Regions from separate parts of the Oceanobacillus aidingensis genome, predicted to be linked through region 2. Evidence: riboswitches for the same ligand, from Rfam matches in the RefSeq annotation. Region 2 holds a riboswitch; each other region holds the start of a gene.
The links. A riboswitch is a leader RNA that binds a small molecule or an ion and turns the genes downstream of it on or off. The one in region 2 is predicted to bind S-adenosylmethionine.
Positions count from the first base shown of each region.

Region 1: linked by a shared signal. The riboswitch ahead of ACFO3P_RS22815 (methionine biosynthesis PLP-dependent protein) and the one ahead of ACFO3P_RS20895 (carboxymuconolactone decarboxylase family protein) in region 2 are both predicted to bind S-adenosylmethionine.
Region 3: linked by a shared signal. The riboswitch ahead of ACFO3P_RS03065 (homocysteine S-methyltransferase family protein) and the one ahead of ACFO3P_RS20895 (carboxymuconolactone decarboxylase family protein) in region 2 are both predicted to bind S-adenosylmethionine.
Region 4: linked by a shared signal. The riboswitch ahead of ACFO3P_RS11535 (methionine ABC transporter ATP-binding protein) and the one ahead of ACFO3P_RS20895 (carboxymuconolactone decarboxylase family protein) in region 2 are both predicted to bind S-adenosylmethionine.

Region 1 covers NZ_JBHSFT010000050.1:373,607-377,961, forward strand. Annotated here, with positions in the region: gene spx (transcriptional regulator Spx) at 176-583, shown strand; gene ACFO3P_RS22815 (methionine biosynthesis PLP-dependent protein) at 754-1,860, opposite strand; SAM riboswitch class I at 2,010-2,114, opposite strand; gene ACFO3P_RS22820 (hypothetical protein) at 2,424-3,326, shown strand; gene ACFO3P_RS22825 (NAD(P)/FAD-dependent oxidoreductase) at 3,638-4,355, shown strand, end outside.
Region 2 covers NZ_JBHSFT010000049.1:303,918-308,272, reverse strand. Annotated here, with positions in the region: gene ACFO3P_RS20900 (LLM class flavin-dependent oxidoreductase) at 1-1,060, opposite strand, end outside; gene ACFO3P_RS20895 (carboxymuconolactone decarboxylase family protein) at 1,194-1,862, opposite strand; SAM riboswitch class I at 2,250-2,360, opposite strand; gene ACFO3P_RS20890 (acyl-CoA carboxylase subunit beta) at 2,700-4,229, opposite strand; gene ACFO3P_RS20885 (enoyl-CoA hydratase) at 4,252-4,355, opposite strand, start outside.
Region 3 covers NZ_JBHSFT010000002.1:103,844-108,198, forward strand. Annotated here, with positions in the region: gene ACFO3P_RS03055 (YitT family protein) at 1-376, shown strand, start outside; gene ACFO3P_RS03060 (hypothetical protein) at 655-957, opposite strand; SAM riboswitch class I at 1,352-1,452, shown strand; gene ACFO3P_RS03065 (homocysteine S-methyltransferase family protein) at 1,570-2,622, shown strand; gene ACFO3P_RS03070 (cyclase family protein) at 2,649-3,398, shown strand; gene ACFO3P_RS03075 (5-methyltetrahydropteroyltriglutamate--homocysteine S-methyltransferase) at 3,434-4,355, shown strand, end outside.
Region 4 covers NZ_JBHSFT010000016.1:65,911-70,265, reverse strand. Annotated here, with positions in the region: gene ACFO3P_RS11545 (alpha-hydroxy-acid oxidizing protein) at 1-884, opposite strand, end outside; gene ACFO3P_RS11540 (methionine ABC transporter permease) at 899-1,567, opposite strand; gene ACFO3P_RS11535 (methionine ABC transporter ATP-binding protein) at 1,563-2,582, opposite strand; SAM riboswitch class I at 2,725-2,822, opposite strand; gene ACFO3P_RS11530 (pyridoxal phosphate-dependent aminotransferase) at 2,884-4,053, opposite strand; gene brnQ (branched-chain amino acid transport system II carrier protein) at 4,311-4,355, shown strand, end outside.

The DNA of each region.
Region 1 (4,355 bases), on a different contig from region 2:
TTAAGCTTCATTTCATGTTTTTTTTATGACCTTACCATAGTTTTACCACATTTCCATGCTAAAGTGAAACTAAGATAGAAAAAATGGAATGAAGAAGCAGAAATGTTTTACTTTCATTTCATCATAATCACTTTGAATCTTGTAATGAATATGTCAAATAATAAGGAGAATGAATATGACAGTGCATATTTACGGAGTATCTTGCTCATCTACAAGAAAAGCGAGACAATGGTTTCGCAAAAATGGAATTGCTTATAAGGAACGAAATATTTTACATCAACCATTGACAATTGACGAACTAAAGAATATTTTACAAATGACTGTGGAAGGCACGGATGAGATACTTTCAACCCGTTCTAAAATTTTTAAAGAATTGAATTTGAATGTAGAGGATTTGTCTCTGCAAACTTTATTGAAATTAATTCACAAATACCCAAGACTGCTGAAAAGTCCAATTTTGGTGGATGAAAAAAGATTCCAAGTTGGGTACCATGAGGAAGATATTCGTCAATTCTTACCTCGTAAAACGAGACAGCTGCAATGGTTACAATGGAAAGTGGATTTAGGTTTAATAAAAGGGTAACGAACCTTAAATGAACCTTAAATTATGGAAGCATACGATGAAATGGCTGTATGCTTCCATATGTTGAATGTTGAGCAAATTAAATAATATGTAAGGAAGAATATAATTTCATCTTTACTCTAAAAAAGAGGCAGCTTTAAAATGAGCTGCCTCTTTTTTGGGGTATTGTTTTAAATTTTACTGACAACCTGCAGCGCCTGCTCAATATCTGCTATTAAATCCTCCGCATCTTCAATTCCTACAGAGAAACGAAGAAGGTCATCACCGATTCCTCTGTTATCTCTTTCTTCCTCCGGCATATCGGCATGTGTTTGTGTTGTAGGATAGGTAATAAAGCTTTCTACACCGCCCAGACTTTCGGCAAATACAATTAAGTTGAGGTTAGCTAAGAAAGAACGCACCTGGTCGGCATCTTCTAAACAAAATGAAAGCATGCCGCCTTTATTTGGATAATAAACCTGTCCAATTGACGAGTGGTCTCGCAGGTAAGCAGCAATTTTTTGTGCGTTTTCCTCGTGACGCTGCATACGCAATGCAAGTGTTTTTAACCCGCGGACAAGCAGCCAGCTGTCTGAAGCAGATAATGTTGCTCCTGACGCATTATGCATTTCAAATAATTTTTCGGAAAGGTCAGGACTTTTGGTTACGACCAGACCGGCTAAAACATCATTATGGCCGCCGATATATTTTGTCGCACTATGCACTACAATATCCGCACCAAGCGTAATTGGCTGCTGGAGATAAGGTGTTAAAAAAGTATTATCAACAATAAGCAGCAGGTTATGCTTTTTAGCCAGCTCCGCATACTTTTCAATATCCACCTCCTGAAGTAACGGGTTCGTCGGTGTTTCTAAAAAGATAGCCTTTGTATTTTCGTTAATACATCGTTCTGTTTCCGTGATATTTTGACAGACATCATAGGTCACGGAAATATTATAAGCTTTTTCAAAATGATTAAAAATACGGTAAGTTCCTCCGTAGATATCTTTTGTCGCGATAAGGTGATCGCCCATACGAAACAGGGAGGAGAGAACTAATTGAATAGCTGCCATTCCTGAGCTGCAGGCGAAAGCAGCATCTCCTTCTTCCAGCTTTGCGAAACCTTCCTCTAAAACAGATCTGGTCGGATTCTTGGTACGCGTATAATCATAACCTGTGGAATGGCCAATTCCCTGGTGCTGATAAGCTGTTGACATGTAAATAGGCGGATTTATAGCCCCTGTCCGTTCGTCCGTTTTATTACCTAACTGTACTAATGCTGTTTCTATTTTTCTCATTTTTCTTCAGCCTCCTCAATCCAGAAACATGAATTCGCTTATCTTTCGCGAATATGCTGTTTTCTTATGATTTTCCCATGTGAAATCAATAAAAAACCCTTCTTATTCCAGAGATTAGATAAGAAGGGTATGATATCGTGATGATACATATCTTATCTTTAAAGGGGAGTTCCCTTCTGGAATTAGCACCTTGCTAGAAGCAGCTGGTTGCTGAGACATCGTCGGGCCAGTCCCTCCGTCTCTCTGGATAAGAATTGGAATTTTATTAAATTATAATTACGTTAACTTTACAAGAGCGAGGAAAAAAAATCAAGTCTTGATTTTTTTTAAAATGAAAAAGCCGGCAACACTGGCTTAGAGGCTGTGTATAGAAAGAAGAAGCTTGAAAAAAACGAAAAGTATTTGAAAAGGACTCCGATGACGATTACAATGGTAGTGTAGTGAACGTATTGTTGAATGGTTATAAAATGGACAATTACTCTGAATGAGTTGGATATGTCTGATAATAAAAAGGGTGAAATAATAAATATCCGAATGAAACTATTTAAAAAGGAAGAAGATATATGCGCAAAAAAAAGCTATTATGGGTAAACATTTCTATGTTAGCAGGTTGTATTATCATCATTGGCATGGGGATTTATAAGGATAACCGCTCTGTAGAATATTCAATGGAAGTGAGTACAGAAGACGGAACTGGACAAACTGGAGAAAGCGTAGAGATTTTTACAACCTCCTGGAATAATCGGTTATTAGGAGACAATGAACAAATTTATCAAACAGCTAATTTAGATTATCGCAACATACTTCAGCAGGAAGACAATGAAATAGAAGTGCAGGAAGAGCGTACTGTGACTCAAGGTACCGAAACAGAGGAAGAAATATACACAAATCCAGAAACAGAGGTGCAGGAAGAAGATTATATAGCTTCTGAGGAAGCATCATCTAATCAAATAACAAATGATGAGCCAGCTGACAGTGAACAAAGCAGTAACGCTTCAAATAAGGAAAACGCAGCTGGTGAAAATAATGAGAATACAGAAAGCCGAGAATCAGAATCGAATAATACGCAACGTTCCACAGCTTCTGTACATCAGAATCAATCTGAAAAAAATAGCCGCTTTTCTGATTCCAATAATTCTGGAGCTGAAACTGAGGCGCCCGGCACAAATGACAGGAATGAAGAGAATTCAGAGAAAGAAGATTCAAAAGATAAATCGGATCAACCGCCGAAACAGCCGGAAGAGGAAGAAAATGGCAACGATGATAATGCAAACAACAAGGAACCCGATTCTGAAGATGTAGAGAGTGAAGAGCCGGAATCAGAGGAAGGAAATCCCGAAGAAGAAGAAAATAATGGAGAGCATGAGACTGAAGAAGAGGGAGAAAACTCAGACTCAGAAACAGATAAAGGTTCTGAAGAGCACAAAGGTTCTGAGGTCGATACTGCATCCATCTATGCTGATTAAATTACGAAAGAAAGCAGCTGTTTCATAATTAAATTAATAAGGTAAAATAAAACTGCGAATTTGCTGTAGCCTGGCGAATTTGCAGTTTTTTAATATTAAAATCTCAACTTTCGCACCTATTAATAAGCATATATATCATGCGGGTTCTTTGATAAAACAAGTTTCGCTAAGTTTTCTAAAGAAATTATAATGAAAATTAGCCTAATCCCGCAAAATTTGATATTATAATAGATGCAGTGACTATTAAACGTGATAGTTCGAAATTACATTACATTTTATTTGTGGAAGATAGAAAGGATGGAAGATGAATTATGAGTAAACCAAAAGTAGTCGTTCTTGGTGCAGGCTATGCTGGATTAGTTGCAACAAGACGTTTAACTCAACAGCTGTCTCCTGAAGAAGCTGAGATTGTGTTAATCAACAAACATAATTACCATTATGAAAGTACATGGTTACATGAAGTAGCAGCGGGTACGATTACCCCGAATCAGGCACGTTTTATGCTAACAGATGTAGTTAACCCTAAGCGTGTACGTTTAATTTACGATACCGTTACGGAAGTGAAGCGTGAGGAAAAACGCGTTGTTCTTGAAAACAGCGAAGTGGCTTATGACTATCTTGTATTTGCACTTGGATTTGTATCCAACTCATTTGGCATTCCGGGTATGGAAGAGAATGCTTATGCAATCACAGATATTGATTCCAGCCGATTAATTGCAGAGCACATTGAATATCAGTTTGCTCAGTATTCTTCAAGCGAAGAAAAACGTGACGAGCAGCTTACCATCGTTGTCGGCGGCGGCGGATTCACAGGGATTGAATTTGTTGGTGAGCTTGCAGACAAAGTACCTGAGCTATGTAAAAAATACGATATCGATCGCAGCAAAGCAAAAATTATTAACGTAGAGGCAATGCCATCTATTTTACCTATGTTTGATGAAGATTTAGTTTCTTACGGAAAACAGTCCTTAGAAAATCGTGGCGTAGAATTCCGTATTGGTACTGCCATCAAAGAATGTACAGAAGACG
Region 2 (4,355 bases):
GTGTCCATTTCTTATTAGGATCTTTTGTATACATATCCAGATTTCCCTGTACTGCTTCTGTCTGTATATCTTCAATATACTGATCCGGATTATATTTTGAAAAATCGATTCCTGTATGTCCGGAAAGGAGAGACGCAGTTCCTTCGTAGCTGACGTGGTCTGTTAAATCTTCATACTTTGCCAGCGCTTCTTCTTCCGTTGACCCAATGATTGGCAAAATCATAGGAAAAACAAATATATCTTGCCGATTTCTGCCCTGTTCCTCTGTTCGTTTCCGAATATCTGCAACATAGGCCTTTAACGCATCCAAGGAATGATTTTTAGTAAAAACCGCCTCTGCATGTTTCGCTGCAAAATCTCTTCCTTTTGGTGAAGCTCCTGCTTGGAATAAAACAGGCGTACGCTGCGGAGAAGGTTCAACCAAATGCGGACCAGGTACATTGAAAAATTCACCTTCATGATTAATCAAACGAACCTTATCCGGCTGTGCAAATGTATCCTTTGTGCCATCATGAACAACAGCATTGTCATCCCAGCTGTGTTCCCAAAGTTTATAAACGACTTTGAGAAATTCATCTGCACGGTCATAGCGCTGTTCCTTAGGAAGACGGCTGGAAAGGCCAAGATTGACTGCCTCGCTTTCTAAATAAGAAGTCACCACATTCCAGGCAACTCTTCCATTCGTTAAATGATCCAGTGTAGATAGCTGCCTTGCGAGTGCGTATGGTTGTGCATATGTAGCAGAAATTGTTGGCGCAAAGCCGAGATTTTCAGTGACAGCCGCCATAGCAGAAATCGGAATCAATGGATCATGTGCCGGAAGCTGTACAGCATGCCGGACAGCTGCTTCATGACTATTTTCATATACACTGTAGGTTCCAAGCACATCAGCAATAAACATGGCATCAAATTTACCGCGTTCCAGGATTTTTGCTGTTTCTATCCAATATGACAGGTCATTATGTTTTGTCCCCTCGTCCTTTTCATGCTTCCATAATCCTGTCGAGTGAGGGGAAGGTGAATTTTGAATAAATCCATTCAGGTGAATTTGTTTTGTCATCGTTTCGATAAGCTCCTTTTCTCATAAATTTTCATCTTGACCGCTTCACCAAAATCTATAATTGACTATCTCTCATTTGATGCAGTCAGCCATTGATTTTGGTATCGGCCCTTACTTCTGAATTGCTGATTACTTAAGATTCATCGAAAGCATTTAAGGCATTCACACTATGTGCCACTGCGGACCCGGCTTTTAAAGCTGCTGCCACAAAAATCGCTTCTGATATTTCCTCTAGGCTGGATCCTGTTTTTTTGGCGTTTTTCGTATGCAGATCAATGCAATACGGGCAGCCTGTGGTATGTGCTGATGCCACCGCGATAAGCTCTTTCTCCTTTTCGGTCAATTTGCCTGCTTTGATAGATTTATGATCAAAAGCAGCAAATGCCTTGAATGTATCCGCATCAATGTCACCAAATTCGGTTAATCTATTAAAATAGGATGCTTTGTACAGCTCGTCTTTTTCCTCTTCATCAAACGCATTTAGCGCATTCACACCATGAGCAACCGCTGAACCAGCCTTTAGAGCTGTTGCAACAAAAATGGCCTCTGTTACTTCCTCTTTATCAGCGTTATTTTTTTTAGCATTCCCCACATGTAAATCAATGCAGTACGGGCACCCCGTAATGTGCGCTACGGCTACCGCAATTAATTCCTTTAATTTAACTGATAATTCACCCTCAGCTAATGCTTTATCGTTAAAAGCAAAAAAAGTTTGAAACGCTTCCGGTGCATATTCTTTTAATTCTGTTATCCGGTTAAAATAAGATTTTTGATATAAACTATCTGTTTTAGTCAATGAAATCTCTCCTCATACATTTAAAATTTTGGCTTGTCATACAGTGAAACTTCAATTAGTGAAGGTTTTTCGACGCACAACTCTTTATAATAGGACGGTTAATCGCAAAAGCTCTTCGATGGGACGAGTAATCGCAGTCCCAGTCCCAGTTTCAGCCCTAGGACATCGTGAACCTGGTCTGTTTCCTTTGCCCACTGATTTGTGCTGCGATAAAATCATACAAATTGTAAATCCATCTCGTTAATTTTCTTACAGCCACCATAATAATTAAACTTTACCTATCTAATTACTCGGTTTTAAGCCATGCTTGCCCCTTTGAAATTATTCCCTCCCTACCCTTGTTTAAAAATGAAAAAACCCCTTTTCCAGAAGAAGAGGGTTTCTTTACACACTGCCTCATCTCTCAAGTGAAAACTTGCTGGAATTAGCACCATTTTACTGCGTTTCCAGTAATGGTTGCTGCGGGATTATAGGACCAGTTCCTCCCCCGGCTCTTGATAAGGAATTACATTATTTAGTTTTTTAAGATTTCTTCATATGTTATCGAATTCTAAAAAATATGTCAAGTGGAAATTTTAATTTAATGAAGCGTTTCTTGATCAAAATCTATTGATAATATTAGCAGATATCTTTTTGCTGTAAGCGGCGACTGGTTGTTTTATCACATGTAATTATATTTTCCTGCTATAGAGTACGATGCTAAATCGATTGAGCAGCTTTTTTCATCGTGTCCTTAAAATTCATCATTTAGTTTACATAATACAATTATGGTGAATTAATGTTTTTTTGTTTTCAGTAAAAACGCTTAGACCACATTCTAGCCTAAGCGTTTCCATTATTTGTTTACACTGGGTAAACCCCATGTTTTCTCTCGGTAAATTGCTTTTTCTTATTCTGATAAATGGTGAAACGTCTTGTCAGCTCGCTCCGAAGATGATCTGGATCAATGATATCATCAATAATCATTTCGGAAGCTAAGCGGTAAATATCAATGTTCTCTTTATAGGCGGCCTGCTTTTCTGCGATATATGCCTCCCTTTCTTCTTCTGGAAGCTGAGCGATTTTATTTGCTTCTACTGCATTCACTGCTGCTTCCGGTCCCATAACAGCAATCTGTGCATTTGGAAAGGCTAAACAGCAATCCGGATCGAAAGCCGGCCCTGACATCGCGTATAGACCAGCTCCATAAGCCTTTCGGACAATAACAGAAATTTTAGGTACCGTTACCTCACTCATTGCAAACAGCATTTTGGCTCCATGGCGAATAATTCCCTGCTTCTCCACTCTTGTTCCAATCATAAATCCTGGTACATCCGTTAAGAACAGCAGCGGAATTTCAAACGCATCACATAATTGGATAAATTTTGTTGCTTTATCTGCTGAATCCGTAAAAAGAACGCCTCCTTTTACACGTGGCTGATTAGCAATGATTCCTATACTTTGACCGTTGATACGGGCCAGCCCAGTAATTAATTCTGGAGCAAACCGCTTTTTTATTTCACAAAAACTGCCTTCATCAATTGTACGGTCAATCAGTTCATACATATCAAAAGCAGCATTTTGATTTTCTGGAATAATTTCGCTGATTGGCTTATCAAAGCTTTTTGGTTCTACAGATGCTGCTTTTTTTGGCTTCTCACGAAAATTAGCAGGAAAATACGTTAAGTACTTCTGTGCAAATTGAATCGCTTCTTCTTCGGTATCTACTAAAACATCGCCTACTCCTGAGGTTGTACAGTGCATCTTTGCTCCGCCCATTTCCTCTAAAGAAACCTTTTCGCCAATGACCTTTTCAGCCATTCGCGGTGAACCTAAATACATCGATGCGTTCCCATCAACCATGACAACGATATCACAAAAGGCCGGAATATAGGCACCGCCGGCAGCGGATGGACCAAACAATAAGCAGATTTGCGGCACTCTTCCTGACAGCTTAATTTGATTATAGAAAATACGTCCCGCTCCTCTTCTTCCCGGGAACATATCTATTTGATCTGTAATTCGGGCACCGGCAGAGTCTACCAGATAAACCATGGGCACCTCCAGCCTCTCAGCCGTCTCTTGAATACGTAAAATTTTCTCCACCGTCCGCTGTCCCCAGCTTCCTGCTTTGACGGTCGAATCATTTGCCATCGCACAAACTGTCTGACCGTTTATTTTTCCTGTTACTGTAACCACGCCGTCTGCCGGCAGGTCTTCATCCATCGCATTGGCAAATAAACCATCCTCAAGTGTCTCATGAGAATCAAAAAGAAGCTGGATTCTTTCTCTAGCAAAAAGCTTGCCCTTTTCAGCATTGCTGTCGTGATACTTTTGTTTTCCTCCCTTTTTTATTTTTTCTATACGCTCCTTAAGTTCTTGATTCACAGGCATATAAGCATTCTCCTTTCCGGCTTTAACTTCCATGGTAATCAGGCTTTCTTTTCTCTTGAAATGCAAGCAATCCTTCTTTTCTGTCCTTTGTCGGTATTAGTTTTACATAAGCTGCATGTTCCAATT
Region 3 (4,355 bases), on a different contig from region 2:
ATTTCTGAATTTATTTGTATTTATCGTAGTGTCCACGGTGTTTGGATTAAGAGGGGCCCTGATGTCCGGTATTGCTTATTACATAGCTTCCAAGGTCATTCATATTATTGAAGAAGGATTAAGCAGTACAAAAGCAGTTTATATCATTACCGAGCATGCAGATGAGATGATGAAAGAAATTGGCGACCGGCTGGGACGTGCCTGTACATTACAGCATGTAGAAGGCGGCTACTCCAAAAAGGAATTTAAACAAATTAAATGTGTGATTACACGACTGGAAGAAAGTAAAATGAAAGAAACGATTCAAGATATCGATGCCACTTCATTTGTAACTGTCTATGATGTGTCAGAAGTACGCGGCGGTAATTTTAAATAAAGCATCGACTTCTCTTAAATCAAAAAAGGCAGCCAATGAATCCATTTCATTGGCTGCCTTTTGATTAGTATAGGGTGAAAAAGCTTATTGTACGAAGGGGTACACGATAGCTTATGATTTTGCTCTGAATATATCCGCAACTGCATGAAATACCTCAACACCTTGATAAGTGAAAACGGACAATGCAGTCAGTGAAAAGAACCCAATAACAATTAATCTGAAAATCATCATAGTTTTTGCCTCCTCTTTTAATTTTTAATTTTTTTATTAAAAGAGGCTTAAACCACGAAATTGGATTGATAGAAAACAGGTGTCAGCAGCTGTTTCGTACGGTTGACCCGCACAATCGTAGTGAATAAACAGAGACTGCCTAATAAGAATAAGGTAATGACTAAACCTGGACTTGCTATAAATGATTTATCTTGCTGGTCATTTCCGCCAACGCCTAAATCAGGTGACGATTGGGAATCAATCAGTATTTCATGATCGGTGAGAACGTAGCTGTGATGTACACCTGGGAATAATTGTGTCATTGGCAAAAGGATAATCATTAAAGCAATCATCAAATATCTATTCAACATCTACGCCCCCTTCCGTATGATAAATATATTTTTTGATTCGATTTCTTAAAGCGAAAGAATTAATTATACCAATAATGAAGAATAAATTCAATATAATGTCTACATGTTTTAGAATTAATTTGTATTATATGCTTATTTTTCGGGTGTGTCTATACTTTTTGAACATTTTATGAATTTTTCTCCATGAAATTAACATTCCTTTTTTTTACGGAATTTAAACATCTGCTTAGAGATATAAAGCCGTGCGTGTTTGGAACTTCTCTCTATGATATGAGATATTTACAAGATTCATTCAAACCGATTCAAAAACCGCTGAAATATTTTTAAAATTTCTTATTGACATGGAATTCAAATAGATATATAGTTATCTACAACAAATAAATAGCAATACATTTTCTTATCCAGAGAGGTGGAGGGACTGGCCCTTCGAAGCCTCGGCAACAGACTTATAAAAGAACTGTGCCAATTCCAGTAGCGTTAGCTAGCAGATAAGAAGAGACATTGATATCGTACTCAAAACCTCTTCTTTCTGAAAGAAGAGGTTTTTTCGTGTCTATATCGACTTATCCGCAGCGAACCAAATAATTAAAAGCTTACAGGAGGAATGGAACGATGGCGAAAAGAAGTTTGGAAGAGCGATTAAAGCAAGGAACAGTTATTGTAGGGGAAGGATATTTATTTGAATTGGAGCGCAGAGGGTATTTGCAGGCGGGCTCCTTTGTACCCGAAGTAGCGCTGGATAACCCGGAAACGCTAAAGGCAGTTTATCGTGATTACATGAAAGCAGGTTCCGATGTAGTGCTTGCCTTTACATACAACGCACACCGAGAAAAAATGCGCATTATCGGTAAAGAGGACTTATTAGAGCCTCTAAATAGAAATGCTATTAAATTAGCGAAGGAAGTAGCAAAGGAACATCCGACAGAGGAAGCTCTGGTTGCAGGAAATATATCGAACACCAATATTTTTAATCCGGAAGATCAGGAATCCAAGGATAAAGTCAGAGCGATGTTTAATGAAATGGTTTCATGGTGTAAGGATGAGGATGTTGACTATATTAACGGAGAAACTTTTTATTATCATGAAGAAGCATTGATTGCTTTAGAGGAAATTAAAAAATATGATTTACCGGCAGTTATTACCTTGGGATTAATGGGTGAAAACATTTTACGTGATGGTTACACAGTGGAAGAGTCATGTAAGATTTTAGAGGATAACGGCGCCTTGGTTGTTGGGATGAACTGTTTCCGGGGGCCGGACACGATGCAGCCGTATTTAGAAAAGATTCGTGACAAAGTAGACGGGTATGTTGGAGCACTGCCGATTCCATACCGGACAACAGAAGAGAATCCAACCTTCTTTAACTTGCCGGATGGAGGGTGCAGCTGTCATTTACCAACGGAAACAACCTTCCCGACTTCTCTGGATCCGCTATATCATAACCGCTATGAGCTGGCAGAATGGGCGAAACAAGCACATAGCATCGGCGTGAATTATATCGGTTTATGCTGTGGAGCTTCACCGGCAATGCTGCGTGCGGTTGCGGAAGCTGTCGGCATCGAAACAATTAATTCAATTTATTCTCCAGATATGCATAAACACTTTTTATTTGGTGAAGATGAAACATTGCAGGATCATATCACAGATTACAAAACAAAAGCGTAAAACAATATATTGGGAGGCGGCTTATCATGACAGTTACCAAAGAAAATGAAATCTTACACGCGTTAGAAACACTAAAATCAAAAACATGGGTAGATTTAACACATACATTCGGTCCTAATTCGCCGCATTTTGCCGCATTTAAAGATGCCGAGTTTGAAACATTATATACGCATGATGACGGGTTTTTCGCACAGCAGTTCAGTGTTTCCGGACAATATGGCACACATATTGATGCACCTATTCATTTTGTTCGTGATCAGCGCTATTTAGAGGAGCTGGATTTAAAAGAAGTTGTCCTCCCAATCGTTGTGATTGATAAATCAGAAGCAGCCGGAGAAAACCATGATTATATTTTAACGGTGGAGGACATTTTAGCTTTTGAAGAGGTGCATGGAAAGGTTGAAGCGGGTACATTTGTCGCGTTACGGACAGATTGGAGCAAGCGCTGGCCGGATAAAGGTGCATTTGAGAATAAGGATGAGAATGGAGACAGTCATTTACCCGGATGGGGGCTCGATGCTCTGAAGTTCTTATTTGAAGAAAGACAGATTAAAGCAGTGGGTCATGAAACGTTTGACACGGATGCGGCTGTGGATGCCAGAAAAAATGGTTCATTGATCGGCGAGTATTATGTATTAGAGCAGGATACTTTTCAAGTAGAGCTGCTGACGAATCTGGATCAATTGCCGGCAAAAGGAGCTGTGATTTTCAATATTAGTCCCAAGCCTGAAAAAGCAAGCGGTTTTCCAGTTCGATCGTTTGCCATTTTGCCATAATAAATACTATCTACCAAAAAGGGAGAAGGAATAACATGACAAAAACAGCAGTGAAAGCACCATTTCGTGCAGACCATGTCGGAAGTTTATTGCGGCCGGAACGGATTCATCAAGCTAGAAAGAACTTTCAAGAAGGAGCTATTTCCAAAGCGGATCTTCATCAGATTGAAACAGAAGAAATCAAACGTATCGTAGATAAGCAGATTGAAGTCGGCTTAAGCGCTGTTACGGACGGGGAATTCAGACGCCGCTTTTGGCATACGGATTTTCAAGAGCATCTAAACGGTGTGGAAGGATATGTGCCGGATACAGGATTTCAATTTGTTGGAGAAGAAACAGAACGCTATAATGTGCGTGTCACAGGAAAGGTTTCCTTTAATCCGGATCACCCGCATGTTAAGGAGTTTGTGGAATTCAAAGAAATCGTCGGAGACCGTGCGATTGCCAAACAAACGATTCCAAGTCCGAATCAATTATTTGGGAAAGGAATTGTAAATCCCGAGGTTTATCCAAGTATTGCAGAATATGCAGAGGATGTCATCCAAACCTATCGTGATGCAATCAAAGCTTTTTATGATGCGGGATGCCGCTACCTTCAGCTGGATGATGTGTATATTGCGGGGTTAAATGTAGAGAATTTCCCGACAACGGAAGATGGAAAGGACCGTCAGTATTTTATTGACTTGGCACTGTATGTACTAAACAGCGTGTTGGAAGACAAACCAGAAGATTTGATGATTACCACGCATCTTTGTCGTGGAAATTATCGTTCGAAATGGGCATTTGAAGGAAGCTATGCAAAAATAGCCCCTACTTTATTTGCCAAAGAAAAAGTAGATGGTTTCTTCTTGGAATATGATGATGACCGCTCTGGCGGTTTTGAACCGCTGGATTACATTCCAAATGGCGGACCGCGTGTAGTATTGGGTGTATTTACTTCAAAGCATGGGGAATTAG
Region 4 (4,355 bases), on a different contig from region 2:
TCGCGTATAGCTGGTAATGCTTCCAGACTTGGTATGATTCCGTCCATTTGTCTGCCGCCATGATTGGAGACAATAATCCCGTCTATTCCGGCTTTTATTGCTTGTTTTGCATCTTCAGGATGAAGGATGCCTTTTAGAAAAATTGGCAGCTTCGTACGTTGACGTAATGCCGTTATATTGTCCCAATGAAGGGATGGGTGATGAAGGTTTTCAATAATTGATTCAACTTCATCCTGTCCATCCTTTAAGCCTTCTTGAAATGCAGGATCCTGGACATAGTTTGCTTTTCCATACCCTTTTTTCAATGGGGAGTACTGATGCCTCATATCATCTTCACGCCACCCGAGAATCATAGTATCCACGGTGACCACTATCGCTTCATATCCGGCTTTTTCTGCGCGTTCTGCCATACTGTAGGAAATAGCATCATTATTGGACCAGTATAATTGAAACCATTTTGGTCCATGAGGAACAGCTTCCGAGACTTCTTCGATAGATCTTGCTGTAACAGTGCTTTGAATGTATGGAATATTCATCGAAGCCGCAACATTTGCAATGGCAAAGTCAGGTTCTTCATGAACCATTTTTAAATGTCCTATCGGAGCGACCATTAATGGGGAAGCATATTCTTTTCCTAAAATACGTATAGATGTGTCTACTTCGGAGACATTACGTAAAAACCTGGGAATAATCGAATATTTCTCAAAGGCTTCTCTGTTTTTTCTTAACGTTTCTTCCCCGCCGGCACCAGAGCGGATGTGGCCAAATACTTCTGCCGGCAGGGCATGCTTTGCTGCAGCTTCAAGCTGTGCAGTGCCAATTGGAAAGGAATCTTGTATGGTTATATGCTCTAAGAAAGAGCCTTTCTTGGATGAGGTTGTCATATTTTTTCCTCCAATTAATCTTTTTTCAATCGTTCGGCGAGTCGGTTTCCAAGAGACTGAAGACCTTGAACGATAATAACGAGCATAATAACCGTAACGTACATGACGTCTGTTTCATAACGCAAGTGTCCAAATCGGTAAGCTAAGTCACCCAGGCCTCCAGCGCCGACTAATCCGGCCATAGCAGTTGCCCCGATAAGGCTGATTGTTGCGATGGTTAATGCAAGAACAATGGCTGGTCTCGCTTCACGCAGCATCACATTCCAAATAATTTGATGTGTCTTTACTCCCATCGCTCGATATGCTTCGATAACACCTTGGTTGACCTCTAACAGGGAGGATTCAATCAGTCTGGCGATATAAGGAGCTGCATTGACAACGAGCGGCACAATAACTCCTTTTACACCAATGGTTACACCTACAATCAATTTGGTGAAAGGAAGCATAAAGAATAAAAGAATAATAAATGGAATGGACCGGATGACGTTAATCAGCAGGTTTAAAGACTGATAAACAAACTTATTTTGCAAGGGTTGTCCCGGACGTGTCAAAACTAATAGAATAGCTAAAATAACGCCGATAATAACAGCGAAAAACAAAGAGATTAAAACCATTTGAAGAGTTTCTATTATGGCATCATAAAACTCTGAACCCCATTGATCAATAAATGCCTGCATGTTAATTCACCCCCAATTCTTCTACTTCTACGCCTTGTTCTTTTAAGAAGGAGAGAGAATGTTCTACTTGATGCTCACTGCCAATCAAATGAACGACAAGGTTGCCGACAATGCCATTTTTTAATTCGATAATATTGGCAGTCAGAATATTCGGCTCTACATAAAATTGCTGTGTTACCTTAGACAACAGCGGCTGACCTGTATTTTCACCAAGGAAGGTTAAACGAATTACTTTGCCTTCTAAATTCAATTCATCAATTAAACGATCCGATAATTTTCGTTGTGAAATGGTATTTAAGAACTTTTTAGTCGTCGGCTGTTTAGGTTTTGTAAATAGTTCTATCGTCGAACCTTGTTCAATGAGGTTTCCATTTTCAATAACATAGACATAATCGCATATTTTTTGGATAACGTTCATTTCGTGCGTGATTAATAGTATTGTGATCCCAAGCTCTGCATTAATTTTTAATAATAGTTCGAGAATGGAATTTGTCGTTTCTGGGTCGAGTGCGCTGGTTGCCTCATCGCTCAGGAGGACCTGTGGCTCCTGTGACAGCGCCCTGGCAATAGCGACACGCTGCTTTTGACCGCCGGAAAGCTGGGAAGGATAAGCATCTTTTTTCTCAGATAAATCGACAATATCTAAGTATTTCATGACTCTTTCCTTAACCTCTGCCTTCGGTACGCCGAGTAATTTTAATGGAATCGCAATGTTATCATAGACACTGGCAGTCCTTAATAAATTAAAATGCTGAAAAATCATGCCGACCTTTTGTCTTGTTTGCCGGAGCTTTTCTTTTGACAGCTTCGTTAAGTCGGTTCCATCAATCCAAACCTTTCCTTTCGAAGGAGACTCCAGTAAATTGACACAGCGAATTAATGTACTTTTTCCTGCACCGCTGTAGCCGATTACGCCATGGATTTCTCCTTTATTGACAGAAATCGTCACATCGTCCAGTGCAGTAACATCCTTTCCTTTTTTGGAGGGGAAAACTTTTGTGACATTCTCTAATTTGATCATCTGCTGTTTTTCCTGCCTTTCTATCATTATGCTGCAGTTGATAGGTAATATTGTTTGCAGCTGTCTTGTCAGAATCGATACAATTTCTAAAAAAGAGCCTCTCTAGGGTAAGAGAGGCTCGAAAATGTAATCTTATTTTCTGCTCTCATCTTTCAAGACGGGTGTCTTGCTGGAATTAGCACCTTTTTTTAAGGTTGCCGAGCTTCAACGGGCCAGTCCCTCAGCTGCTCTGGATAAGAGGTGTGGTAGTAATTGAATTGTATTCTTTAAAAGTATCTTATTTTACAAGTTTCGTCAATATTTATTTTTGAAACAGCTGCAGTTTCTCAATACGTCGAATAGCTTCGCGAATACGATTCTCTTCTACGAGTAATCCGACGCGTATATAACCTTCTCCATTCTTTCCGAAACCATTCCCGGCTGCAACGGCTACATCCGCCTCTTGTAATAAATAATCAGCAAATGTTTCACTTGTAAATGCCGCTGGTACAGGGAGCCAGGCAAAGAAAGAGCCTTTCGGTGCAGTGACTTCCCAGCCGATACGTCTGCATTCTTCTATGAGAACATCTCTGCGCTGTTCATAGCGTTCCACAAGCGAGGTGACACAGCTTTGGTCCCCTAATAATGCTTCCGCAGCTGCCTTTTGAATAGCTGGGAAAAGACTGACAAATAAATGGTCCTGCAGAATATTAATCGCTTCGATCATATCTTTGTTGCCAGCAGCAAAACCGACTCGCCAGCCGGCCATATTATAGGTTTTGGAAAGGGTGTACAGCTCAACGCCGACATCTTTCGCTCCTTTTGTCTGTAGGAAGCTTATTGGCTGATAGCCGTCGAAACCGATGGCTCCATAAGCGAAATCATGAACAACACCGATATCATTTTCCTTCGCTAACGCAACGGTATCTTCAAAAAATTCTTTCGTTGCGACACCTCCGGTCGGGTTGTTTGGATAGTTGAGATATAATAGCTTGGCAAGTTTCTTTTGTTCCGGCGTCAGGGCAGCATAATCTGGTAAAAAATTGTTTTCCTCTAATAATGGAAACGTGTCATAAGTAACGTCTGCTAATGAAACACTGGACAAATAATCTGGATATCCAGGGTCTGGCAAGAGCATTAATTCGCCTTCATCCATAACAGCTAAAGGGAGTTCTGCCAAGCCAATTTTACTTCCGAACAAAATAGCAATTTCTGAAGCAGGATCTAAATCGACATTATATTCTCTTTTATAAAACTGTGCTGCAGCCCCTTTTAATTCATCGGTACCGCGGAAAGGGGAATATTTATGGGCAGCCGGATTTTCGGCGCTTTCCTGAAGTGTACGGATAATATGCGGCGGTGTCGGCTGATCCGGGTTGCCTTGTCCGAGATTGATAATATCTCTTCCTTCTTCCAGGGCTGCAGCGACTTTGCCGGCAAGGGATGCAAAAAATTGAGCAGGAAGCTTTTCTACACGACGGGATAACTTCATCATCTATCGACCTCTTTATACTAGTTTGTGAATTTTATAATTACATCTAATAGTATAAGTTTGCAGTGCGATTGTCTATAAAAAATATGAGAAAACAGCAAAACAAGGCAGGATGGGAATTTTTTCCGTGTCTCTTATTCATCCCTTTTTCCGTTGCATTTCATATGTGAAAGTAGTAAGATAGAAATCGTGTCAAATTATGTTAAATAATTAGATAATTCCAAGAATTATTTGGTTTGGAGGTAGGAGGAATAAAAATGAATACCAAACTGCGTATAGGAAATTATTTAGCAATTGCATTT